Regions from separate parts of the Pseudarthrobacter sp. AB1 genome, predicted to be linked through region 1. Evidence: predicted binding sites of a transcription regulator. Region 1 holds the regulator's gene; the other holds the start of a gene.

Evidence for each region. Region 1 encodes HrcA, which represses chaperone genes, less so after heat shock. Its sites were predicted from a motif close to TTNGCACTCGNNNNNNNCGAGTGCNAA; they were not measured.
Region 2: the regulator HrcA is predicted to act here: its motif matches at 10,276-10,302, upstream of groL (chaperonin GroEL).

Annotation. Positions count from the first base shown of each region.
Region 1 covers NZ_PZKO01000067.1:143,367-152,833, forward strand. The annotation lists gene lepA (translation elongation factor 4) at 1-1,784, shown strand, start outside; gene hemW (radical SAM family heme chaperone HemW) at 1,821-3,050, shown strand; gene DAD99_RS18905 (DUF4870 domain-containing protein) at 3,088-3,507, opposite strand; gene DAD99_RS18910 (DUF3097 domain-containing protein) at 3,637-4,485, opposite strand; gene hrcA (heat-inducible transcriptional repressor HrcA) at 4,633-5,646, shown strand; gene dnaJ (molecular chaperone DnaJ) at 5,724-6,851, shown strand; gene DAD99_RS18925 (16S rRNA (uracil(1498)-N(3))-methyltransferase) at 6,854-7,636, shown strand; gene DAD99_RS18930 (GerMN domain-containing protein) at 7,646-8,602, opposite strand; gene DAD99_RS18935 (PhoH family protein) at 8,979-9,467, shown strand, end outside.
Region 2 covers NZ_PZKO01000014.1:24,218-37,916, reverse strand. The annotation lists gene DAD99_RS04735 (TspO/MBR family protein) at 1-286, opposite strand, end outside; gene DAD99_RS04730 (peptidoglycan bridge formation glycyltransferase FemA/FemB family protein) at 382-1,518, shown strand; gene DAD99_RS04725 (peptidoglycan bridge formation glycyltransferase FemA/FemB family protein) at 1,605-2,921, shown strand; gene DAD99_RS04720 (threonine/serine exporter ThrE family protein) at 2,961-4,448, shown strand; gene DAD99_RS04715 (metallophosphoesterase) at 4,475-5,632, opposite strand; gene DAD99_RS04710 (siderophore-interacting protein) at 5,791-6,630, opposite strand; gene DAD99_RS04705 (uracil-DNA glycosylase) at 6,645-7,415, opposite strand; gene DAD99_RS04700 (DUF3263 domain-containing protein) at 7,549-7,878, shown strand; gene DAD99_RS04695 (LytR C-terminal domain-containing protein) at 7,930-8,547, shown strand; gene DAD99_RS04690 (cold-shock protein) at 8,706-8,912, shown strand; gene DAD99_RS04685 (ABC transporter substrate-binding protein) at 8,924-10,189, shown strand; gene groL (chaperonin GroEL) at 10,480-12,108, shown strand; gene DAD99_RS04675 (ABC transporter substrate-binding protein) at 12,185-13,495, opposite strand.

The sequences.
Region 1 (9,467 bases):
TCATCGCGCACATTGACCACGGTAAATCCACCCTGGCTGACCGCATGCTGCAGTTCACCGGGGTGGTTAAGTCCCGCGATATGAAGGCCCAGTATCTGGATCGCATGGACATTGAGCGCGAACGCGGCATCACCATTAAGTCCCAGGCGGTCCGCATGCCCTGGGAACTCGACGGGACCAGCTACGCGCTGAACATGATCGACACACCCGGTCACGTGGACTTCACCTACGAGGTGTCCCGTTCGCTGGCAGCCTGCGAAGGGGCAGTACTGCTTGTTGACGCGGCGCAGGGCATCGAGGCGCAGACTCTCGCAAACCTGTACCTGGCGATGGAAAACAACCTCACCATCATCCCGGTGCTGAACAAGATCGACCTCCCGGCGGCTCAGCCCGAGAAGTACGCGGCCGAACTGGCCAGCCTGATCGGCGGCGACCCCGACGACGTGCTCCGCGTCTCCGGCAAGACCGGCATGGGTGTCGAGGTCCTGCTGGACAAGATCGTCCGCGACCTTCCGGCCCCCGTGGGGGACCCGAACGCGCCCGCGCGCGCCATGATCTTCGACTCCGTCTACGATACGTACCGCGGTGTGGTCACCTACGTCCGTGTGGTTGACGGCATGCTGCACCCCCGTGAACGCATCCAGATGATGTCCACCCGGGCCACCCACGAACTCCTGGAGATCGGGGTGAGCTCCCCGGAGCCCACCCCCTCCAAGGGCCTCGGCGTCGGCGAAGTGGGCTACCTCATCACCGGTGTGAAGGACGTCCGCCTGTCCAAGGTGGGCGACACCGTCACCAATCTTGCCAAGCCCGCCACGCAGTCGCTTCCCGGCTATGCGGATGCCAAGCCGATGGTCTTCTCCGGCCTGTACCCATTGGACGGCACGGACTACCCCGTGCTTCGCGATGCGCTGGAGAAGCTGATGCTTAACGACGCCGCGCTGGTCTATGAGCCCGAAACGTCAGCCGCGCTCGGCTTCGGCTTCCGCGTTGGCTTCCTCGGCTTGCTCCACCTGGAAATCACCAGGGAGCGGCTCGAACGCGAATACAATCTTGACCTGATCTCCACTGCCCCCAATGTGGAGTACGAGGTAACGCTGGAGGACAAGAATGTGGTCCACGTGACCAACCCCAGCGAATACCCCTCCGGCAAGATCGCCGAGGTCCGCGAGCCGATGGTGGCTGCCACCATCCTTGCGCCGAATGAATTCGTGGGCGCCATCATGGAACTTTGCCAGAGCCGCCGCGGTGTTATCGGCGGCATGGACTACCTGTCCGAGGACAGGGTCGAAATCCGGTACCGGTTGCCGCTTGCTGAGATCGTGTTCGATTTCTTTGACATCCTCAAATCCAAGACCCGGGGCTACGGCTCGCTGGACTGGAAGGCCGACGGCGAGCAGGTGGCCGACCTGGTCAAGGTGGACATCATGCTCCAGGGCGAACAGGTGGATGCCTTCTCCGCCATCACGCACCGCGAGAAGGCTTATGCCTACGGTGTGATGATGACGGGCAAATTGCGCGAGCTTATTCCCCGCCAGCAGTTCGAAGTGCCCATCCAGGCTGCCATCGGCTCCAGGATCATCGCCCGGGAAAGCATCCGCGCCATCCGCAAGGACGTTCTGGCCAAGTGCTACGGCGGTGACATTTCCCGTAAGCGCAAGCTGCTGGAGAAGCAGAAGGAAGGCAAAAAGCGAATGAAGATGGTGGGCCGTGTTGAGGTCCCCCAGGAAGCCTTCATCGCTGCGTTGACCACTGACGAGTCCAAGGACAAGGCCAAGAAGTAGTGATGACAGTGGCCGGCAACACCGGAGGCCCCTGCAATGCCTAGCATTCTTCCGCTCGGCGACCCGGCTCCGTCGGACGGTCTGCTGCCCGCCCAGGCAGTGGAAGGTGCTTCGGACCGGGCCTTCGGACTGTACGTGCATATCCCGTTCTGCGCGGTGCGCTGCGGATACTGCGACTTCAACACGTACACGGCCACCGAGCTGGGCGGCGGCGCGTCGCAGGACGCCTACGCCAGCACGGCCGTGTCCGAAGTTGACTTTGCCGCCACCGCCCTGCGGGACTCGGGTCTTCCGGACCGGCCGCTGAGTACAGTCTTCTTCGGCGGTGGCACCCCTACGCTGCTCCCTGCGGAAGACCTCGCCCGGATCCTGACTTCTGCCGTCGGGCACTGGGGCCTGGAACCCGGCGCCGAAGTGACCACCGAAGCAAACCCGGACTCGGTCACCCCTGCATCACTGCAGGTGCTGGCCGAGGCCGGATTCACCCGGGTGTCCTTTGGCATGCAGTCCGCGGTTCCCCATGTCCTGAAGGTCTTGGACCGCACGCACACGCCCAGTCGCGTGCCGCAGGTGGTCCAGTGGGCGCGGGACGCCGGACTGGCCGTGAGCCTGGATCTTATCTACGGGACGCCGGGGGAGTCCCTGGCGGACTGGCGGTTCTCCCTGGAGACGGCCCTGTCCTACCAGCCTGACCACATCAGTGCCTACGCACTGATCGTGGAGGACGGCACCAAGCTGGCCGCCCAGATCCGCCGTGGTGAAGTCCCGGGGATCGACGACGACGACCACGCCGACAAGTACGAACTCGCCGACCAACTGATCGGCGCGGCGGGCCTCAGCTGGTACGAGGTCAGCAACTGGTCCCGGACGCCGGAGCAGGCATGCCGGCATAATCTGGCGTACTGGCGGGGGGACGACTGGTGGGGCATCGGACCAGGTGCGCACTCACACGTCGGCGGAGTCCGGTGGTGGAACGTCAAGCACCCTACGGCCTACGCCGGACGGCTCGCCCAGGGCCTGTCACCGGCCGCCGGGCGGGAAACGCTCGACGCCGAAACCCGCGACGTGGAGCGCGTGATGCTTGAGGCCCGGCTCGTGTCGGGGCTGGCAACGTCAACGCTGGGCGAACACGGTCAGCACGCCGTGGCCGGGCTCATTGCGGACGGCCTGGTGGAGCCGCCGGCAGCCTTCCGCGGCACGCTGGTTTTGACCCTGAAGGGGCGCCTGCTGGCCGATGCCGTGGTCCGCAGGATCCTGCCGGACTAACAGTGGTGGGCCCACGCCGTCAGGGTGCGGGTGGGGACTACTTGATCCAGCGCAGGTTGTACTGGTATCGGTGCGGCTGGCCCTTGTTGACATGGATGCCTGCGGCCACCGAGAAGCAGGTCAGGGCAATCCAGATCAGGGTGGCGATGACAGCGAAAATGTTTCCCACCACCGGAATAAACACCAGGACGTTGGCCACCAGCGCAGCAATGGTGGGCGGCAGGCTGAAGTTGAGTGCTTCCTTGGATTCCTGGGCGGTAAACGGCCCGCGCTCACGGAAAATCAGGTAGATCAGCAGGGAGGGAACACAGCCGAGAATCCCGCCGAAGTGCGCCAGCGTGGCCCACTGGCGGTCTTCGCTGGCGGTCAGCGGCAGCGCATTTGCCGGAACGCCCTGGTACTCGGAACGGCCCTGGCCGCCGTGGTCGTCCCGGTGCTCGCGTGCGTTTTGTGCCACGGTTTTCTTCCTTCGAAAGTGCAATGGTGCTGGGTTGGAGAATGCCGGACTGAAAGCAACTGCAGCCTCCGCAGTACCAAGAATACTGGTTCAGCCATCAAATGCCGCCGCCCGGAGCCGGATCCGGCGTTAAGGCACTGTCAGGAAGTCGATGACTTCCTCCACTCGCCCGAGCAGTGATGCCTCCAGATCCGCGTAGCTGCGGACAGCGCCCAGCAGCCTTTGCCAGCCAAGCCCAATATCTTCCTTGGTGGAGTGCGGCCAGCCGAACGCTGTCAGAATACCCGTCTTCCAGTCCTGCCCGCGGGGCACCACAGGCCACTGTTCGATGCCCAGGACAGCGGGCCGGATGGCCTGCCACACGTCAACGTAAGGGTGACCGACGATCAGGACATTGCCGGCAGCGCCGGGGGAATCCATTACGGCGGCAGCGATGCGAGACTCCTTTGAGTCCGGCACCAGGTGGTCCACCAGGACCCCCAGCCGGCGGCCGGGACCCGGACTGAACGCGGCCACCGCCCCGGCGAGGTCATCAATGCCATGCAAAGGTTCGACGACGATGCCCTCAACGCGGAGATCGTCACCCCAGACTTTCTCCACCAGTTCGGCGTCGTGTTTTCCTTCCACCCAGATTCTGTTCGCCTTGGCCACCTGGGCACGCTGGCCGGCCACGCGGACTGAGCCGGACGCCGTCCGGCCGGCCGCCACGGGGGCGGCCTGCCTGGGCGCCGGGGGAACGAGCCGGATGGGCTGCCCCTCCAGGAGGAACCCGAAGCCGAGCCGGAAGGACCGGGACTTGCCTCGCCGGTCTTCGAGGGCCACGACATGCATGCCGCCGGACTTCTCCACCCGGGTCACCGCTCCCACCCAGCCGGACTGGGCATCTTCAAGGACCATGCCGCGTTCCACGGGAACCTCAGGAAGTTCGCTCCTGACGGGCGCGGTGATCTCCTGCGGACCCCAGTTCTGGTAATGCATGGATTGATTCCGCCTTGCCGCTAGATCCTGGCCCGGAATTTCGCCCGGAGCGGTACCAATGCTAACAACGGGGTGACTCATATTAGACTGTTAGCACTTAGGCACGTCGAGTGCTAACCCCGCAGTGACCACGGATGGAGGTGGAGTATGAGCGAGCCGCGCAAACTCGAAGTACTGCGCGCCATCGTGGAGGACTATGTGCACTCCCGCGAGCCGGTGGGGTCCAAAGCGCTCGTGGAACGCCATCACCTCGGCGTGTCCAGCGCCACTATCCGCAACGACATGGCGGCCTTGGAAGACGACGGCCTGATCACTGCCCCGCACACCAGCGCCGGACGGATCCCCACAGACAAAGGCTACCGGCTGTTTGTGGACCAGATTTCAGCAGTAAAGCCGCTTTCCCAGGCGGAACGGCGGGCGATCCAGGCGCTGCTGGAGGGCGCAGACGATCTGGACGACGTCCTGGACAGGACCGTCAGGATGCTGTCGCAGCTAACCAACCAGGTCGCCGTCGTGCAGTATCCGCATCTGAGCCGCGCCACCATCCGCCACATCGAATTCGTCCTGCTTGCGCCCCGGCAGGTCCTCGTGGTCCTCATCGCCACCACCGGCAAGGTAGAACAGCGCGTAATCGACGTCGGCCAGGACCTCGGCGACGACGTCGTCGCGTCGTTGCGGGCACACTTCCTCGGATCCCTCGCGGGCATCTCGCTGAGCCGCCTGACGCCGTCGCTGCCGGGGGTCGTTTCGTCCGTCAGCCCGGGCCAGCGTGCGGCGGCCCAGGCATTGGCCCAGGGGCTGGAAACGCTCGCCCACAACAGCCGTGAGGAACGCATGGTCATGGCCGGAACAGCGAACCTCGCCCGCTCCAATGTGGATTTTCCGCTCAGTATCGGACCGGTCCTGGAAGCCCTCGAGGAGCAGGTTGTCCTGCTGCGCCTCCTAAGCGACATGGCGCAGGATCCGAGGGGTGTGGCAGTCAGTATCGGGCGTGAAAACCCGTACGACGGGCTCGCGGAAGCCTCCGTGGTGGCCACGGGCTACGGACCAGACAGCACCGCCAAGATCGGTGTGCTGGGCCCCACCCGGATGGACTATCCCACCACCATGGCCGCCGTCAGGGCAGTAGCCCGTTACCTTTCAAGAATTCTGGGTCCGTAACAGCACTACGGTCCAGGCACGAAGAGCAGTGCCGGCAGCCCGCCTGCCGGCAGTACAACAAGGAAGAGATACGAACTTTGAGCAGCCACTACGACGTCCTCGGAGTCTCGCCGGAAGCCACCGGGGAAGAGATCAAGAAGGCCTACCGCAAGCTGGCCCGCACTCTTCACCCGGATGTAAACCCCGGGGAGGATGCTTCGGACCGCTTCAAGGCCGTGACCCACGCCTACGAGGTACTTTCGGACCCGCAGAAGCGACGGATCTATGACACCACCGGCAACGAGAACGGCACCGACAACGGGTTCGGCGGCGGCGGATACTCCGGCCAGGGCTTCGCGTTCCAGGATATCTTCGACACGTTCTTCGGCGCGGGCGGCTCCTCCGGCCCCGCGTCCCGGGTCCGCCGCGGCCAGGACGCACTGATCAGTGTCCGAATCGAACTGCGCGATGCCGTGTTCGGCGTCAACCGGAAACTTGAAGTGGACACCGCGGTTACCTGCCCCACCTGCAACGGGTCATGCTGCCGCGAAGGCAGCCACCCTGTCCGCTGCGATATCTGCGGCGGCAGCGGCCAGGTTCAGCGTGCCGTGCGCTCCATCCTGGGCCAGGTCATGACGGCGGCCCCGTGCGGCAGCTGCGATGGTTTCGGGACGGTCATCAAGGACCCTTGCAACGAATGCAGCGGACAGGGCCGCATTCGCAGCCGGCGGTCCCTCACCATCAAGGTGCCCGCCGGTGTTGCCACGGGCACGCGGATCCAGCTCTCCGGGCAAGGCGAAGCGGGCCCGGCCGGAGGACCATCCGGGGACCTCTATGTGGAACTGCGGGTCAACAACGACGCCACCTACGCCCGCGACGGCGACGACCTGCACGCGACGCTGCACATTCCGATGACAGCCGCCGCCCTGGGCACCGAGCTGTCACTGGAAACCTTTGACGGACTGCAGGAGATCGACGTCAAGGCGGGCACGCAGTCAGGGGAGATCATCACGCTCCGCGGACTCGGCGTGACGCACCTGCGCGGTTACGGCCGCGGGGATCTGATGGTCCATCTGCAGGTTGAGACGCCAGCCAAGCTGGATGCGGCGCAGGAGGACCTCCTGCGGCAGCTGGCGAAGCTTCGGGGCGAGCAGTTCACGGAAGGTAAACTGGCAGCCAGCGGCGGCGTCTTTGCCAAGCTGCGGGACCGGTTCGGTAACCTGTAGCGGTGAGCAATCCCGTTTTCTTCAGCGGTGCCGGGGCGCTCGACGAGCTGGTGCCCGGTGCCCGATTTATCCTTCAAGGGCCGGAGGCACGCCACGCCGTGACCGTGAAACGGCTATCTCCTGGAGAGGCCGTGGACATTGCCGACGGCGCCGGAAAACGGCTGACGGGAACTGTTGTCTCGGCGTCGCCGGCAGAGCTTACCGTGGAATGCTCCGCCCTCGTTGTGGAGGACCGGCCCGACATCCGGCTGGTGCTGGTGCAGGCCCTCGCCAAGGGGGACCGCGACGAACTGGCCGTGGAAACGGCAACCGAACTCGGGATTGATGCCGTAATTCCCTGGCAGGCCGAGCGCTCAATCGTCCGCTGGAAGGGTGAGCGCGCGGCCAAGGCCCACGCAAAATGGCAGTCCGTGGTCACCGCCGCCGCCAAGCAGGCACGCCGCGCCTGGATCCCCGAGGTGCGCGCCGCCGTCGAAACGCCAGGCCTTGCGGCGGCAGTGGCGGCAGCGGATCTGGCCGTAATTCTGCACGAAGACGCGGTCCGGCCGCTCCGGTCCGTCCTGGAGTTATGGCAGGGCGCCCAGGCTGACACCGGACCCCTGGAAATTCTGCTCATCGTTGGCCCGGAAGGCGGAATCAGTCCCCGCGAAGTCACCCGGCTTTGCGACGCCGGGGCCGTGACGGCCCTCTTGGGCCAGCACGTCCTCAGGTCATCCACGGCCGGACCGGCAGCGGTTGTCCTGGCGAGCGATGTCCTGGGACGCTGGACAGTGCCAGTGTCCTGACGCGGCCTGCTACCGGACTTTGAAGTTCCGCGTATCCACATTCAGCTCCTGGCTGCTGCCGGCTGTCTCCACCTGCGAAACACGGAGCTCATAGTTCCCGGCGGACAGGCTCAGCGCAAGCGTGAACACTCCGGCCTGGGCCGCTTCGGCCGCTGCAGTGGTCTCCCCGGTGAGGTAGGGCGCCTTGTTCCCGTTCGCTTCGGCCCGCAGGATCTGCCAGCGGAGCTTGCCGCCAGGAACCGTGCTGCGGCCTGTGATCTTGACGCTTCCGCCAGCCAGGTCCGTCCCTTCCTGCGGATCGATGATCCAGACAGGCGCCACCATTCCGGCAGCCCGGGACATTGGGTCGCCAAGCTGGATGTGGTTGAAGGCAACGTAGTCGGTGTGGCTATCCACCAGGATCCTGACCTGGATCTGCTGGCCGGAATCGATCAGGCCGGAACTCGCAGCCGCCGCCGTAGCGGTAAAGACCAGCTGCTGGATGGCGCGGCCAGCCATGTCGGCGTCGAGATTGCTGTTAAAGGCATCTTCGGAGATGTCGACCGTGATGACGTTCTTGCCGGAGATGGACGAGGCAAGTTTCTCCGGATTCTGCCAGGGCGTAAAGAAATCCGGGTCCAGCGGCTTCTCCGACATCATGGCCCGGAGGGCACGTGTCACAGGATTCTCCTGCTCCGGCACGTCCCGGAACTCCCGGTACAGGAACACGTTGTTGTTGCTTCGGCCAATCCAGTAGACGGGTGCCTTGTTGGAAGACTGTGTGGTTTCCAAGGGCGCGCTGGTGGAGGGGCCCCCGGGTGAGCCGGTGGCAGCCTGGCTGGAGTTTGCCGTCGGGTTGGGCCCGGGGTTGGGGTCCGCGATGCAACCTGTGAGAAGGAGGAATGCTGGCAGTAGACCCAGGAGGAGTTGCGGACGGAAGCGCGGCTCGGCGCGTCTGGCACTAAGGGGGGTCGCTGTCTGCGGCACTCTCGTGGCCTGTCCTTTCCCGGCTGTGAAATGGTGAGGCCTGGGCCCCGTGAGCCGGTCCCCGGACGGCTGTGATTTCCAGCATGGCATAACCGGTTCTGCCAAAAGGACCAGATCCCGGCTGCCGGTGCAACTGCAACGGGAACGATATGCGCCTGATATGAAGTTGATACCTAAAGACGGCAACCGTCCCGCAGCACGCTGGTGACGGGTACCTTTCCCGGCGACCGCCGGGCGCTGCCGGGAGGTGCCTCCTGGCGTAAGATGGTAGGACTCCGCTGGCTTCTGCGCGCTCGGCAACAGCCCCGTCCACACAGCAGCCGGCGGCACTTTAAGTTTCGAACTGGAGGAGACCACAGGCCCGCGGGCCAGCACCATGACTGAATCAGCGAACGGAAAGCGCCGGCTCAATACTGACCGCGCCGCCGCAGAATTCCCCCATTCACTTCCTGGTGTCCGGACGGAGGTGGTTCTCTTTGACAACTCCGACCAGATGGTCCAATCGCTCGGCAGCCATGACGAGGCCTTGCGTTACATCGAAGAGCAGTTCCCGTCGGTGAACTTCCACGTCCGTGGAAACGAGCTGTCCATCAGCGGCCCTGCCAACGAAGTTCCGCGCATTATGCGGCTCCTGCATGAAGTGCGCGGCCTCGTGGCCCGCGGCACCGTCATCAGCCCCGCGGTGCTGCACCAGCTCGTTGCGCTGCTCCGCAGCCAGTCATTGCAGAACCCTGTGGATGTCCTCACTCATGACATCCTCTCCAGCAGGGGGAAGACCATCCGGCCCAAAACCCTGAACCAGAAGAACTACGTGGACGCGATTGACGCGAACACAGTGATTTTCGGTATTGGCCCTGCAGGCACG
Region 2 (13,699 bases), on a different contig from region 1:
GCGACTCCGGACTGCCGCGGCGCCAGACCAGCCACGCGGCCACGGCCATGGCTGTGTAGAGGATCGTCCACACTGGACCGAACAGCCAATTGGGTGGCGACCAGGGAGCTTTGTTGGCGTCGACGTACCACCCGTTCACGTTGTTGACCGTGGCAAAGGCACCCAGCCAAGCGACCAGGGCGGAGGCCGCAAGGAAGAGAACGAGGGCAGCCACCTGCGCGCCGCGCCCGGGGATCCCGGTGGCATTTTCGGGCTGGTGGACGGACCTGTCTGATGGCGACTCCATGGGTCAACCCTTGCGAAGCGCTGCCCGCCAGTCAAGGTACTCCCGGGACCGGGCTGAAACGCCCGGGCCAGATCAGGCTTTAGACTTGTGGCTACATGTCCGCACGTAGCCACGAGTACAGAACCGCGCACAAACCCCTGAGATTGGACACGGCCCCCTTGCGAGAATTCACCGCCCGCTTTGCCACAGCGGAGGAAATTGAGAACTGGGACAAGCACGTCACGGCCAACCCGAACGGCGGCAACATGCTGCAGTCCGCCGCCTACGCGTCCGTGAAGAACGGCAGCGGCTGGACCGCCCGCTTCCTGGTCCTGGAGTCTGCCGGGACCGCCAGCTACAACCTGGTGCTGGAGAAGAAATTCCCGGTGCTTGGCGTCCTGTGGTACCTGATCAAGGGCCCTGACCTGGCTGCCGTCGAGGACCTCAAGCCGGTGTTGGACGCGTGCGCTGCGTTCGCCCGGAGCCGGAACCTCAACGTCTTCACCATCAAGATTGAACCCGACGTTGTGTCCACCCCTGAAGCCCGGGCGGACGTCGCCGCCGCCGGCCTGGTGAAGGCCCCGAACATCCAATCCAATGACTCCACCGCCCTGCTGGACATCGCGGCGCCGGAGAACCAGGTGTTCCGGTCCATCTCCTCCCGCGCCCGCAACGCGATCCGCCGGGCAGAGCGCGAAGGCTGCGCGGTGGTGCAGCAGGAGCCAAGCCCGGAAACGTACCGGGCGCTGTATGACCTGATGGCGGACACCGTCAACGCCAAGGGTTCCATGCCGTTGCGCAGCCTCGAGTACTACACCCGGTTCTGGGACGAATTCTGCGCCCGCGGCCAAGGCAACTTCTTCTTCGTTTATGAGGACGGCAAACCCAGTGTGGGCGCCTTTGTGATCAACTACGGATCCAAGGCAACCTACAAGGACGGCGGCTCCACCCAGAACAGGAAGCAGTACGGCGATTCGCATCTGGTCCAGTGGCAGGCCATCCGAAGAATGCAGGAACTCGGCTGCACCGAGTACGACTTCTGCGGCACCCCGCCGTCCAGCCTGATCAAGGACAGGTCCCACCACCTGTACGGCATGGGCATGTTCAAGACGAGCTTCACGAAGACGGTAACTGACTTCGTCGGCTGCTACGACTACGTGCTGTCGCCCGTCAGGCATGCCCTGTGGGTCAAGGGCGCGGAACGGATCTTCCGCCGGCTCGAAACCGCACGCACCGGCCAGCAGTTCTACTGACAGCCCGCCAGCCACGCTCACCATCCACACCACGAAGGCCAGCGACTGCCCCACGCGGCAGCGCAGCCATAGATGAGGTTATTTCCGTGAATCCCACCAAAGCCGGAGCCGATCTCCAGCTCAGCGTCCTCAGCGATGCCGAGTTTGAGTCCTTCTCCCTCAAACACCCGCAAAACAACTTCATCCAGTCCGCTGACTTCACCCGTTTCCAGCGCGCCCGCGGCCAGGCAGTGGAGCTGTTCGGTGTCAAGCGCGACGGCATTCTGGTCGCCGCCGGCAAACTGAACTACACCACCAACCGCTGGGGCTACAAGGTGTGCGAGTGCGCCAAGGGCCCCCTCCTGGACTACACGGACGCCGCACTGGTGCGTGACGTCGTCGGACTCCTTAAGGAACGTGCCGCGGAACGCAAGGCTGCCGAACTGCGGATTTCCCCGAACCTGACCTACATCGCCCGCGATGCCGACGGTGCCGAACACCCCGAGATCGCGGACAACAGGCCGCTCGTGGCGGAACTGGCGGGCCTCGGTTTTGAACATCTGGGCTCGGACATGAACTTCGCCAACGTGAACTGGATGTTCATCAAGCAGCTCGAGGCCATCGCGGACGCCGAGGAGCTCATCATGGGCACCAGCTACCGGACCCGGAAGGCCATCCGGAAGGCTGAAAAGAACGGCGTGTTCCTGGAACAGGCCACCCTTGAAACCCTCGACGAGTTCTACGACGCGCTGAGCACCGCGGGGGACGAGAAGGGCTTCTTCTACCGGGAACGCGAATACTACGAACAGCTCCTGCGGACCACCTCGGCCGAGTTCACGAAGCTCATGATGGCCAAGATCGACATCCCCGAGTACCGGAAGTCCATCACCGAGCGACTGGAAGCGGAAGCCGCGTCCGCAGCCGAACTCCGCCGTGAAGTGGAAGAGACCGGCAGCAAAAAGAAGGCCAACCGCCTCAAAGTGGTCCAGGACCTCGTGGACAGCTACGAACGCAGCCTCAAGGACATCGAGCGGTTCCCGGACTCCGTGGGAGTCGCAACAGTGGCCGCCATCCACTTCGTCTGCTTCGGCGACGAGGTGGTCTGCGTTATCGGCGGCACCAAGCAGGACTACATCTACTTCAACGGCGCCACCTCGCTGTACTGGGGGATGATGCTGCACGCCCTGGACAAAGGCTACTCGCGCTACAACTTCTACGGCACCTTCGGCATCCAGGGACAGGACGAAGAAGGCCACGGCGGCTACGAGTTCAAGAAGGGCTTCGGTGGCGACGTGGTCCAGCTGCTGGGTGACTTCGTGATGCCCGTGCGGCCGGTAGCCTTCCAAGCCAACCGCCTGGTCCGAACGGCCATCGCGGCGGCCCGCACGCTGCTGGGCAAACTGCCACTGAAACGCCGGGCCTAGCACCAATCCACGAACTGCCAGAAAGGGAGGAGCACCAAGGTGACCGATCGACCTGAAAACCCAAGGCGCAGGCCTCCCACCGGCGGCTTGCCCAAAACAGAGCCGCTGACACCCTCCCAGCTCCGCCAGGACGCTGCGGCCAAGAAGATGCTACGGCGACTGGTCCGGGGGGAGAACCCGCCGACGGCGCCGATGAGCATTGTGGACAGGCTCGCCGGAAGCCCCTACGCCAACCCCATGATCCAGGTGGGAGGCGTGGACACTTCCGCACGCAAGACCCTGGACTTTGCCCTGCACCTGGCCGAGACCATGTTCCGGTACGGGGCAGGCGCCCTGGAAGTGGAGACGAGCATCATTGCCGTTACCGCGGCGCTGGGGCTGAAAAACATCGAAGTGGACATCACCAACCAGTCGGTGGGCATCAACTACGCGCCCAAGGACCAGACGCCCATCGCGCTGCTTCGCGTGGTGCGGTCCTGGACGAACAACTATGCCGGGCTGGCCAAGGTACACCGGCTGGTGACGGACATCGTGGCCGGAGGAGTAGGCCGCGATGAGGCGATCCGCCGGCTGGACGAGGCCATCACCAGCCCCAAACCGTTTCCGCGCTGGATGGTCACCGTAGCCTTCGGCGTGTTTGCGGCAGTCTTTGTGGGTGTCCTCGGCGGCGGCCCTGTGTCCTCGGGCATTGCCTTCGCGGCCAACATCGGCGTCAGCCTGCTCGCCCGCCAGTTGGGCCGGTGGCGGGTTCCGGACTTCTTCACGACGGCGGCATGCGCCTTCGGCGTTACGCTCACCGCGTTGCTGTTGTGGCGCTTTGAACTCACCAATGCACCATCGATTGTGGTGGTGGGTGGCATCCTCCTGCTCCTGCCCACGGGACGCCTCGTCTCCTCGGTCCAGGACGCCATCAACGGTTTTCCCGTGACCGCAGCGGGACGGTTTCTGTCCACCTTGCTGACGTTCGGCGCGATTGTGGCCGGGATTGCAGTGGCATTCGTGGTGGGCCAGATGACCGGAATGCAGCCCATTAGTGTCACGCAGACGTTCCCTCCTGCCTACGACCTTTGGGTCCTGGTGACCTTTATCGCCGTCGCAGTGATGGCCATCGGCGTGACCGAGCAGACCTCCTGGGAGCTGCTGCTGCCCACCGCCGGTGTGGGCGTGGTGGGCTATTTTGTGTTGCTGGGCGCCGCGTCCCTCGGCGTCGGTGACCGGTTCTCCCCGGCGCTCGCCGCCGTCGCGATCGGCCTGCTGGCGCGCGTGGTGGCGCTTAAGATGGGCGCACCACAGCTGGTGGTAGCGGTCCCGGCGGCCTTGATCCTGTTGCCCGGGCTGACCATTTTCCGGTCCATGTATGTGTTGACCATGGAGGAATCAGAAGTTCTCCTTGGTGCTGGCGGCATGCTCAACGCCGGCGCGATCGTCCTGGGCACAGCCGGCGGAATCGTCCTCGGCGACACCCTGGCGCGGCCGCTGACACGCGGCCTTGCCAGTAACGAGCGGCGCCGCGCCCGGAGGCGCTAGCTAGCGCCAGGCACTAAAGCCTTCCCCTAGCGCTCAATCGCGAAGGCGTCGGTGAAGGTGAATCCGGCGGCGGGCACAAAGCGCGCCTCCAGGCGTGCGTGCGTCAACCTCACGTCCAACGTTCCGAGGGTCCGATCGCTGTTTTTTCCTGTCCAGACAGCAAACAGGCCTGCCTCAGGATCATCGGCTTGGACGTCGTGGTGCCCGGCGCCGCCCACACCGACCGTGACAAAGACCGTGCCCTGCCCCTGGGCAAGGTCGTTGTCGGAGTCGGCCACACAATCGTTCCGGGCCTCTCCGGGGACCAGCACGGGGCAACGTTCAGTCAGGCGGAGTTGACGTGTCCGCTGATAGACATGTTGGTGGCCGGTGAGCACGAGGTCCACGTTCTTGCTCACCAGCATGTTCGTCAGTCGCTCCCCGGGCTGGCAGCCGTACTTTCCCATACTGAAGCACGGGGTGTGCATGCCCACCACAGTCCAGGGGATGTTTGCGGCGCGGGCACCGTCGATGGCAGATTCGGTCCAGCGCCAGCGGTTGCTGCCCTGTGAATAGTCCAGGGGCTGTCCGCCAGGAAAATCAATCCCGGGAGAAATAAGGATGAATCTCACCAGGGGGCGGTCCCGGGGCACGTCGACGTACCATTGCGTACCGTACGTGCCTTGCAACCCGGGCAGCCTGTTGGGCAGGCATTGGGCGAACTTGCCGATGTCGCCGTCGTGGCCGTCGCTTTCGTGGTTGCCCGTGATCAGCTCATACGGGAAATCCTGGCCAAGTTTCTTGGTCACCATGTCGCAGAACGCTTGCTCGGCTCCGGCCTGGTAAGAGAGGTCACCGAGCACTATGTTTAGATCCGGCTTCAGCCCGGCGATCACATCGAGGACTGCCTTCGCGCCGCCGCCCAGGCCGATGTCCCCGGCTGCGGTGAAGTGAACCGACCTCGAGTCGGAGGCAGGCTGTTCTTCGGAGGCTGGCTGCTCCTGCGGCTGCACGGGTGGGCCTTCCGGCGCCGCTTGGCACGCCGAGCCCGCAAGGCAGATGAGGGTGGCCCAGGACAGGGCCGCCCAGATCCGGGCCGGGGCGGATGCTGCCCGGGCGGCCATTGGGGCGAACACTGCTGTTTTGACCACTGCGCGGCAGAAGACAAAAACCCGGCGGAGGAATCGCCTGGTCGTAGCATTCATGACGGCTCCCCGGGACGCTCGGACGGCGTAATCGGAAGCCTGATCAGCAGCTGCCGGAGTGCCATTTACTGTGAGTGTAGGCCTGTGGGGTGCGCCGGACAAGATTTTGGGCCATTTGTTGGGCGATCGGTCAGAGGGTGCGGAGTGCTGGCTACGGGTCAGACCTTGCCGACGGGAAGCTTCTTTTCGGCCTGGAAGTCGTCCTCCACCCGGCCCTGGGCCCAGTAGCCGGACAGCGAAACCTGGTTCCGTTCAAGGCCGCGCTGGACAAAGAACACGTCCCGCAGGCCCTTCATGTAACCACGCTCGCCGTGGGCAAAAACGTCGACCCGGCCGGCGGGCCACTCGGCGCCAGCCACCGCGGAAACCAGAAGGTCCCCGGCGCCTGCGGGAGCGCCGTTGCGGCGAAGCCAGGTCACCTGAACCCCCGCCGGGGACGCGACGGGCTGGATGTCGGCGTCGCTGTCCACCTCGATAAATGCCAGGCCGGCCGCTTCAGCAGGCAACGATTCGATGGCGGCGGCGATCGCAGGAAGGGCGGCTTCGTCGCCGGCAAAGAGGTACCAGTCCGCGTCCGGCGCCGGGTTGTAGGCACCGCCCGGTCCGGTGAAGGTGAAGGTGTCGCCGGGCATGGCAGCAGCCGCCCACGGACCCGCCAGTCCCTCGGCGCCGTGGATCACAAAGTCGATGGCGAGTTCCTGCGCCTCGGTGTCCACCCAGCGGACCGTGTAGGTACGGGTGAAGGGCCACTGCTCGCGGGGCATGGTTTCGCGGATGGTCCACAGGTCCAGGGGCTGGGCATAGTCAATGTGGGGCTGCGGGAAGACAATTTTGACGTAGCGGTCCACAAAGCTGTTGTTCACGTAGGCGGTAAAACCCGTGCCGCCTGCCACGATCCTGACCATGTGGGGCGAGAGTTCTTCCCGCCGAATGACCGTGAGATCGATCTGCGGACGTGTATTTTTTGTGGCGTTGGTGGCGGCCGGAACAGTGCTCATAAGGTAACCCTAAGCTAAGGGGCCGGGGGGAGTTCCCAGGTTACGCCAGGGCAGCCCTGGTCCTGCAGCAGCTGGTTGATGGTGGTGAAGGGCCGGGAGCCGAAGAATCCGCGCGACGCCGACAACGGGCTGGGGTGTGCGCTGGACACGACCGCCGCGCCCGGCAGGAGGGGCCGGACGCTCTCCGCGTCCTTGCCCCACAGTACCGCCACGAGCGGCGCCGGCCCGCGGTCGGACGTGCGCCGGCTGGCAACCGCGGTGACTGCCGCCGTCGTGATGGCCTCCCAGCCTTTGCCCCGGTGGGAGCCGGCAGCCCCGGCACGGACGCTCAGGACCCGGTTAAGCAGCAAGACCCCCTGGTTGGCCCAGGCGGACAGGTCGCCGTGGACGCGCGCGGGAAGGCCAAGATCGGCCTCCAGTTCGCGGTAGATATTCGCCAGGCTCCGCGGGATGGGCCGGGTCCGCCCGTCAACGGCGAAGGACAGGCCGATCGCATGGCCCGGCGTCGGGTAGGGGTCCTGGCCCATTACCAGGACTTTCACGCCGGCCAGCGGCTGCCGGAAGGCGCGCAGAACGTTCGACGGCGCCGGCAGCACTTGGTGCCCCGCGGCAACTTCGGTGGCCAGGAAGTTCAGGACGCCACGCAGGTCACCCTCCACGGGGCCCAGCGTCTCCGCCCAGTCGGCCGCCATCAGCTCACTGAGCGGCAAAGCGGCCATCTCGGCAAAGCCGACGGGCTCGGCCGGGTCCGCCGTCAGTTCGAACAGCGCGTCAGAATCAAACACGCTCCCATTCTCGCAGGGTCACCGGCCACTGCAGCCGGGCCGCAAATGACATCAGTGTTATTCACGCCGTAACATGGGGAGGAGATTTTGAAACTTAACCGGTAATTCAGCAAGACCAGCGAAGGGGTGTGCCGTGGCGGAACCTGCTCGGGAGCACGTGCCGGAGTCTGAGGAGCGAGGCTCTTTGCTGGCGGATTTTACCCTCCGTGACTCTCCCCTGAGCGAGCGCGACCAGCAGATGCTGGCACTGGAGCGGCAGTGGTGGAAGTACGCGGGGGCCAAGGAACAGGCCATCAGGGAGCTGTTCGACCTGTCCGCGACCCACTACTACCAGCTGCTTAACGCCCTTATTGACACCGAGGCTGCATTGGCCCACGACCCCATGCTGGTCAAGAGATTGCGTAGACTACGTACGTCGCGTCACCGGGCACGCACTGCACGACGCCTGGGTTCCGACGCCTGACCACGCTCGTGCTGAGCCATCAGCAGCAATCAACAAGGACGTCTCCCCACCATGACCAAATACGCTCGGGATGAATTCGACAAGGTTCCGGAGTCCGCCTCGCGGCAGGGTGTCCACCGTGCGGCCTCGGCGCCGGCCCGCCGCAAGCTGTGGCCCATCCTGGCGGTGGGAATTGTGGCATTGGCCATCGGAGTGGTGTCCTTCCTGATCCTTCCCAGGCTCGGGTTCACCCAGGCCGGCAGCGAAGCCTCCACCAGCCTGGAATCAACCGCGGCACCCGAGGCAAGCGCGGCTCCGTCGGTCACTGCTGAATCCTCCGCGGACCCGGAGCCCTCTAACAGTCCGGACGCAGAGCCGAGCGCTTCGCCCAGTGATGTTCCCTCCGCGGCTGTGCTGGACAAGTCCCAAGGTGTTGCCATCTACAACGCGGCCGGGACGGCCGGGCTCGCCGGACGCATCAGCTCGATGGTCCAGGCCGATGGCTGGACGCTGGGCCAGGTGGGAAACTGGGGCGGCGCTCCGCAGCAGACATCAGCAATTTTCTATGCGGGCCCGGCGCAGGAAGCCAACGCCGAAGCAGTCTCCAAACTCCTGAACATTCCCACGCTGGTGGATACCCAGGAATTCCAGGTGCCCTTGGTTGTTGTCCTGGGGCCGGGCTACCAGTAGTGCCCCGCGGTCACGCCTGAATAACTTTTGGGCACCGGAGCGGCCGGGTGGCTCGGCCCTCCGGACGGCTTGTCGCTAGAGTGATTTCAGGCTTCGGTCCGTAACAAGCGGCACACTCCCGACGGGGACCGGCGGCACGACGGAAAAGAGCGGACATCATGGCATTGGGAACGGTTAAGTGGTTCAACGCCGAAAAGGGCTACGGCTTTATTACGGTGGACGGCTCCGGGGGCGATGTCTTTGTGCACTGGTCGTCCATCGAGGGCGAAGGTTACCGGGCCCTGGATGAAGGCCAGCGCGTCGAGCTTGAGGTCGGCGAAGGCGAGAAAGGCCCCCAGGCAGAAAACGTCCGGCCCGCTCAGTGATCCACCGCAGCTTGCGCTCAACAATCGTCCGCACAACTACAGGGGCGGCCCTCCTGCTGGCCCTGGCCGGCTGCGCCGGGTCGGGCGGCAATGCACGCGTTGAATCCGCTGAAGCATCCGGTGACGGCACGCTGCGGATCGGGCTGATCCAGGACAGCGCGGGGAAGCAGGCCTTCCTCAACGACTCACAGCTCGCTGCGGCCCAACTGGCCATCAAGGAAATCAATGCGGCCGGGGGCCACAAGGGCAGGCCTGTTGATCTGGTGGTGGGCGCCGGCGATGGCGCCGATGCCCAGGCCAGGCATCTGGCCTCAGCCAGAGTTGATGTGGTGATCGGACCGACCGATTCGAGCCACGCCGCCGACGCCATCGATGTCCTCTCGGCTGCGCGCGTCCCGCTCCTCTCGCCGGCCAACTCCGCTGCCGGCCTGTCCCGCTACAAGAGCGGCGGCTATTACTTCAGGACGGCGGCTGCGGACGTTGCCCAGGCATCGGTGCTGGTGAAATTGGCCAAGGAAGGCGGCGCCAAGAGCCTTGCCGTGATCCACCAGGACTCTGGCTACGGAAAAGACGTAGCTGCCGCGGTGGCCGGCGCCGCCAAAAACGCCGGCCTGGACACCGTCTCCACCACCGCCTTCAAGCCCGGCGACGCCGGGGACGCGGCAGCCGCTGTCAAGGCCGCCTCACCTGACGCGGTAGTGCTGATCGCCAGGGACGACGCCCAGGGTGCCCTCGCAGAGCTCAATAACGCAGGGCTCCCGGGCAAGAGCATCATCCTGAGCGACGGCGCTTTCGCCCAGTACGGTTCGGGGCTGGGATCCAAGGCCCTCGACGGCGCCCGTGCAGTGGTGCCGGGTCTGTTGCCGTCCGCAGACTTCCAAGCCCGTCTTGTGGCGGTCAACCCTGCACTGAAAGACCTTTCGTTCGCCGCAGAGACCTACGACGCCGTGAACCTCGCGGCCCTGGCCGCAGCAAAGGCTGACGACGATGCCGGCCGCTCCATTGCCGCCAACCTGATCGCCGTCTCCGGCGGGACAGCAGGCGGGCAGCCCGCCGCGCAGGCCTCTGGCCCGGCCACCAAGCCGTGCCTGTCCTACACCGATTGCCTCGCGGTCCTGAAGACCGGGGCCGGCATTAATTACGACGGCGAATCGGGGCCGGTTGCCTTCGACGCCAACGGTGACATCACCACGGCCAACTACATGGTGTTCACATACGGCGCAGACAACAGGGCGGTGCTCACCGGCCGTGAGACTGCAGGCCGGGCAGCAGGCTGATCGCCGGTGGCGAACAGGGCGCCCTGACGGCGCCATTTGCGGGGCCTTTCGCTTGCACTCTCACCTAGGGAGTGCTAATTATTGAGTTAGCACTCTTACGTACCGACTGCTAAAGCAACGTCCGGTTTTCCGGCATCGGAGCTTGGTGGCGGTCGTGGAGCGAGAGAAATACCTAGCTGGAGTGAGATCCCCGGCCGCGGCATACAGAGGCCGCCGGTGAAGGATCGTCCGTCGCGGGCACTGCAGTGAGGTTCATTCTTAACGACTGTCCCGAAAGGACTACTGCCGTTATGGCCAAGATCATTGCATTTGATGAAGAGGCACGCCGCGGTCTTGAGCGGGGCCTGAACATCCTCGCCGACGCCGTCAAGGTCACCCTCGGCCCGCGTGGACGCAACGTCGTCCTCGAAAAGAAGTGGGGCGCCCCCACGATCACTAACGATGGTGTTTCCATCGCCAAGGAGATCGAGCTGGACGACCCTTACGAAAAGATCGGCGCCGAGCTGGTCAAGGAAGTTGCCAAGAAGACGGACGACGTCGCAGGCGACGGCACCACCACGGCTACCGTGCTGGCGCAGGCACTTGTCAAGGAAGGCCTGCGCAACGTCGCGGCCGGCGCTGACCCGCTGTCCCTCAAGCGCGGTATCGAGAAGGCTGTAGCGGCCGTCACGGTTGAGCTGCTGGCCTCCGCCAAGGAAATCGAAACCAAGGAAGAGATTGCGGCTACTGCCTCCATCTCCGCCGGTGACGACGAAATTGGCGCACTGATCGCTGAAGCCCTCGACAAGGTGGGCAAAGAAGGCGTCATCACCGTCGAGGAGTCCAACACCTTCGGCCTGGAGCTCGAGCTCACCGAAGGCATGCGCTTCGACAAGGGTTACATCTCCGCTTACTTTGTGACCGATACTGAGCGCCAGGAAACGGTCCTTGAGGACCCGTACATCCTGATCGTCAACTCCAAGATCTCCAACGTCAAGGAACTGGTTGCTGTCCTGGAAAAGGTCATGCAGTCCAACAAGCCGCTGCTGATCATTGCCGAGGACATCGAGGGTGAGGCCCTGGCCACCCTGATCGTCAACAAGATCCGCGGCACCTTCAAGTCCGTTGCCGTCAAGGCTCCGGGCTTCGGCGACCGCCGCAAGGCCCAGCTGGCCGACATCGCTGTACTCACCGGTGGCCAGGTCATCGCCGAGGAAGTCGGACTCAAGCTGGAGACCGCCGGACTGGAACTCCTGGGACGCGCCCGCAAGGTTGTTGTCACCAAGGACGAGACCACCATCGTTGAAGGTGCCGGCGACGCCGACCAGATCGCTGGCCGCGTTTCCCAGATCCGTGCCGAGATCGAAAACTCCGATTCGGACTACGACCGCGAGAAGCTGCAGGAACGCCTGGCCAAGCTGGCCGGCGGCGTTGCAGTCATCAAGGCCGGTGCCGCAACCGAAGTTGAGCTCAAGGAACGCAAGCACCGCATTGAGGACGCTGTCCGCAACGCGAAGGCTGCTGTTGAAGAAGGCATCGTCGCCGGTGGCGGCGTTGCGCTGATCCAGGCCGGCGCCAAGGCGTTCGCGAACCTGAACCTGACAGGTGACGAAGCAACCGGTGCGAACATCGTCCGTGTTGCCATCGACGCCCCGCTGAAGCAGATCGCTTTCAACGCCGGCCTCGAGCCTGGCGTTGTTGTCGACAAGGTCCGCGGCCTGCCTGCAGGCCACGGCCTGAACGCAGCAACCGGCGAATACGTCGACCTGCTGGCTGCCGGCATCAACGACCCGGTCAAGGTAACCCGCTCTGCCCTGCAGAACGCGGCTTCCATTGCTGGTCTGTTCCTCACCACCGAGGCCGTTGTGGCTGACAAGCCGGAGAAGAACGCTCCGGCCATGGGTGGCGGCGACGACATGGGCGGCATGGGCGGCTTCTAGTCCCCAGCGCCCGGACCACGTTCCGCGCAAACAATGATGCGGCCCCCTCCACTGGAGGGGGCCGCATCTATTTCCACTACTTGCGGGCCGTGGCCAGCATTCCTTCGACTTCCTTCTTGAACGCTTCGGCGGCCGTCTGCGGAGTCATCCGGTTGTACAGGACTTCATCGGTGAACCGCTTGATGACGTTCTGGACGCTACCGGCACCCACCGGCGGGACGGGAGGTGCGTCGGCTATGTCCGGCGCAATGGCCTTCAGGAAGGCCACCACGGTGGTGTCTGCCGGCTTGAGGGCAGGGGTGATGCCCTTGACGATTTCAGAGTTGCTCGGGACTCCGCGGTCTGTCATAAGGATGGCGCCTGCGGCGGGGCTGTTGGCCAGGTAATTGATAAAGGTTGCGGCTGCTTCCGGGTGCTTGGACCGTGAGGACGCGGACCAGAACATGGTGGGCTTGTAGTACATGCCGTTGTCCGCAGACTTTCCGTCGGTACTGGGGGCGCGGAGCATCCTGAGGCTGCTGCCTGTGGTGGTTTCCAGCGATCCCAGCTGGTTGGTCCACCACCAGGCCATACCCACCCGGTTCGTGCCGAACAGACTCTCCTCAAGCCCAGCGCCGGAGTCCTCGGTGGCCACAGAGGCCGGTGGACTTGCCTTGGAATCGCGCTGCTCCTTCAGCCGCTCCCAGAACGCAGCGGCCGTAGCGGTGTCGAAATCCAGTTTCCCGTCCTGGGAGTAGAGGTTCTCGCCGTGCTGCCGAAGCCAAATGATGAGGTCTGCCTCGTTGCTGCCATAGGCCGCGCCGTAGCTCCTTCCGTCACCGGCCGCGCTGAGTTTCGCGGCGGTGTCCATGAAGTCGTCCCAGGTCCAGGTGGAGTCGTCGGGGACAGGCACGTTTGCTGCCTCGAAGACCTTGGTGTTCGCCATGATGACGTAGGCGTTCTTCCCGGTGCTCAACCCGTACTGTGCGTCGTTGTACTGGCCGGACGCCAAGGATTCCTTGTCCAGCTTGGAGGTGTCGATCCCGCTCTGTTTGGACAGGTCCAGCAGTGCCCCCCGGCCACCGTATTCGGCGATGTATTTCTGATCCATCTGGATGACATCCGGTGCGTCATTGGCAGCGGTGGTGGTGGCCAGCTTGTCCCAGTAGCTGGCCCATTCGCCCGGCGCGGATTCGATCTTGATGTTCGGATGTTCGGCCTCGAACGCGTCGATGACTTTCTCTGTTTGCGCGTTGAGGTACTCGTTGCCCCACCAGGCGAACCGCAGGGTGACTTCGCTGCCTTCACTGGAGCCGGCGGGTGCACCGCAGCCTGTGGCGAGCAGTGAGACAGCGATGGCGACTGCGCCGAACTGGAATCTCCTGCGGCTGATGGCCTGAATCTTCATTGATGTGCCTTCCTCAAAAGGGTGGAGGTCCACCCCGCTCGGGTTCCCGTGACGGCATCGGTGCCGGCGGGGAAGCTTCGACTGAGAAAGCGCTTTCCAGGTCAGGATTCCGATTCTGCCGCGCTTCGACTTTGGCGTCCAGACTTTTCGGTAAGCGGTTTCCCGGATGTTGGCTGAACCGGTTGTCGGCGGTGTCTGGCAGGA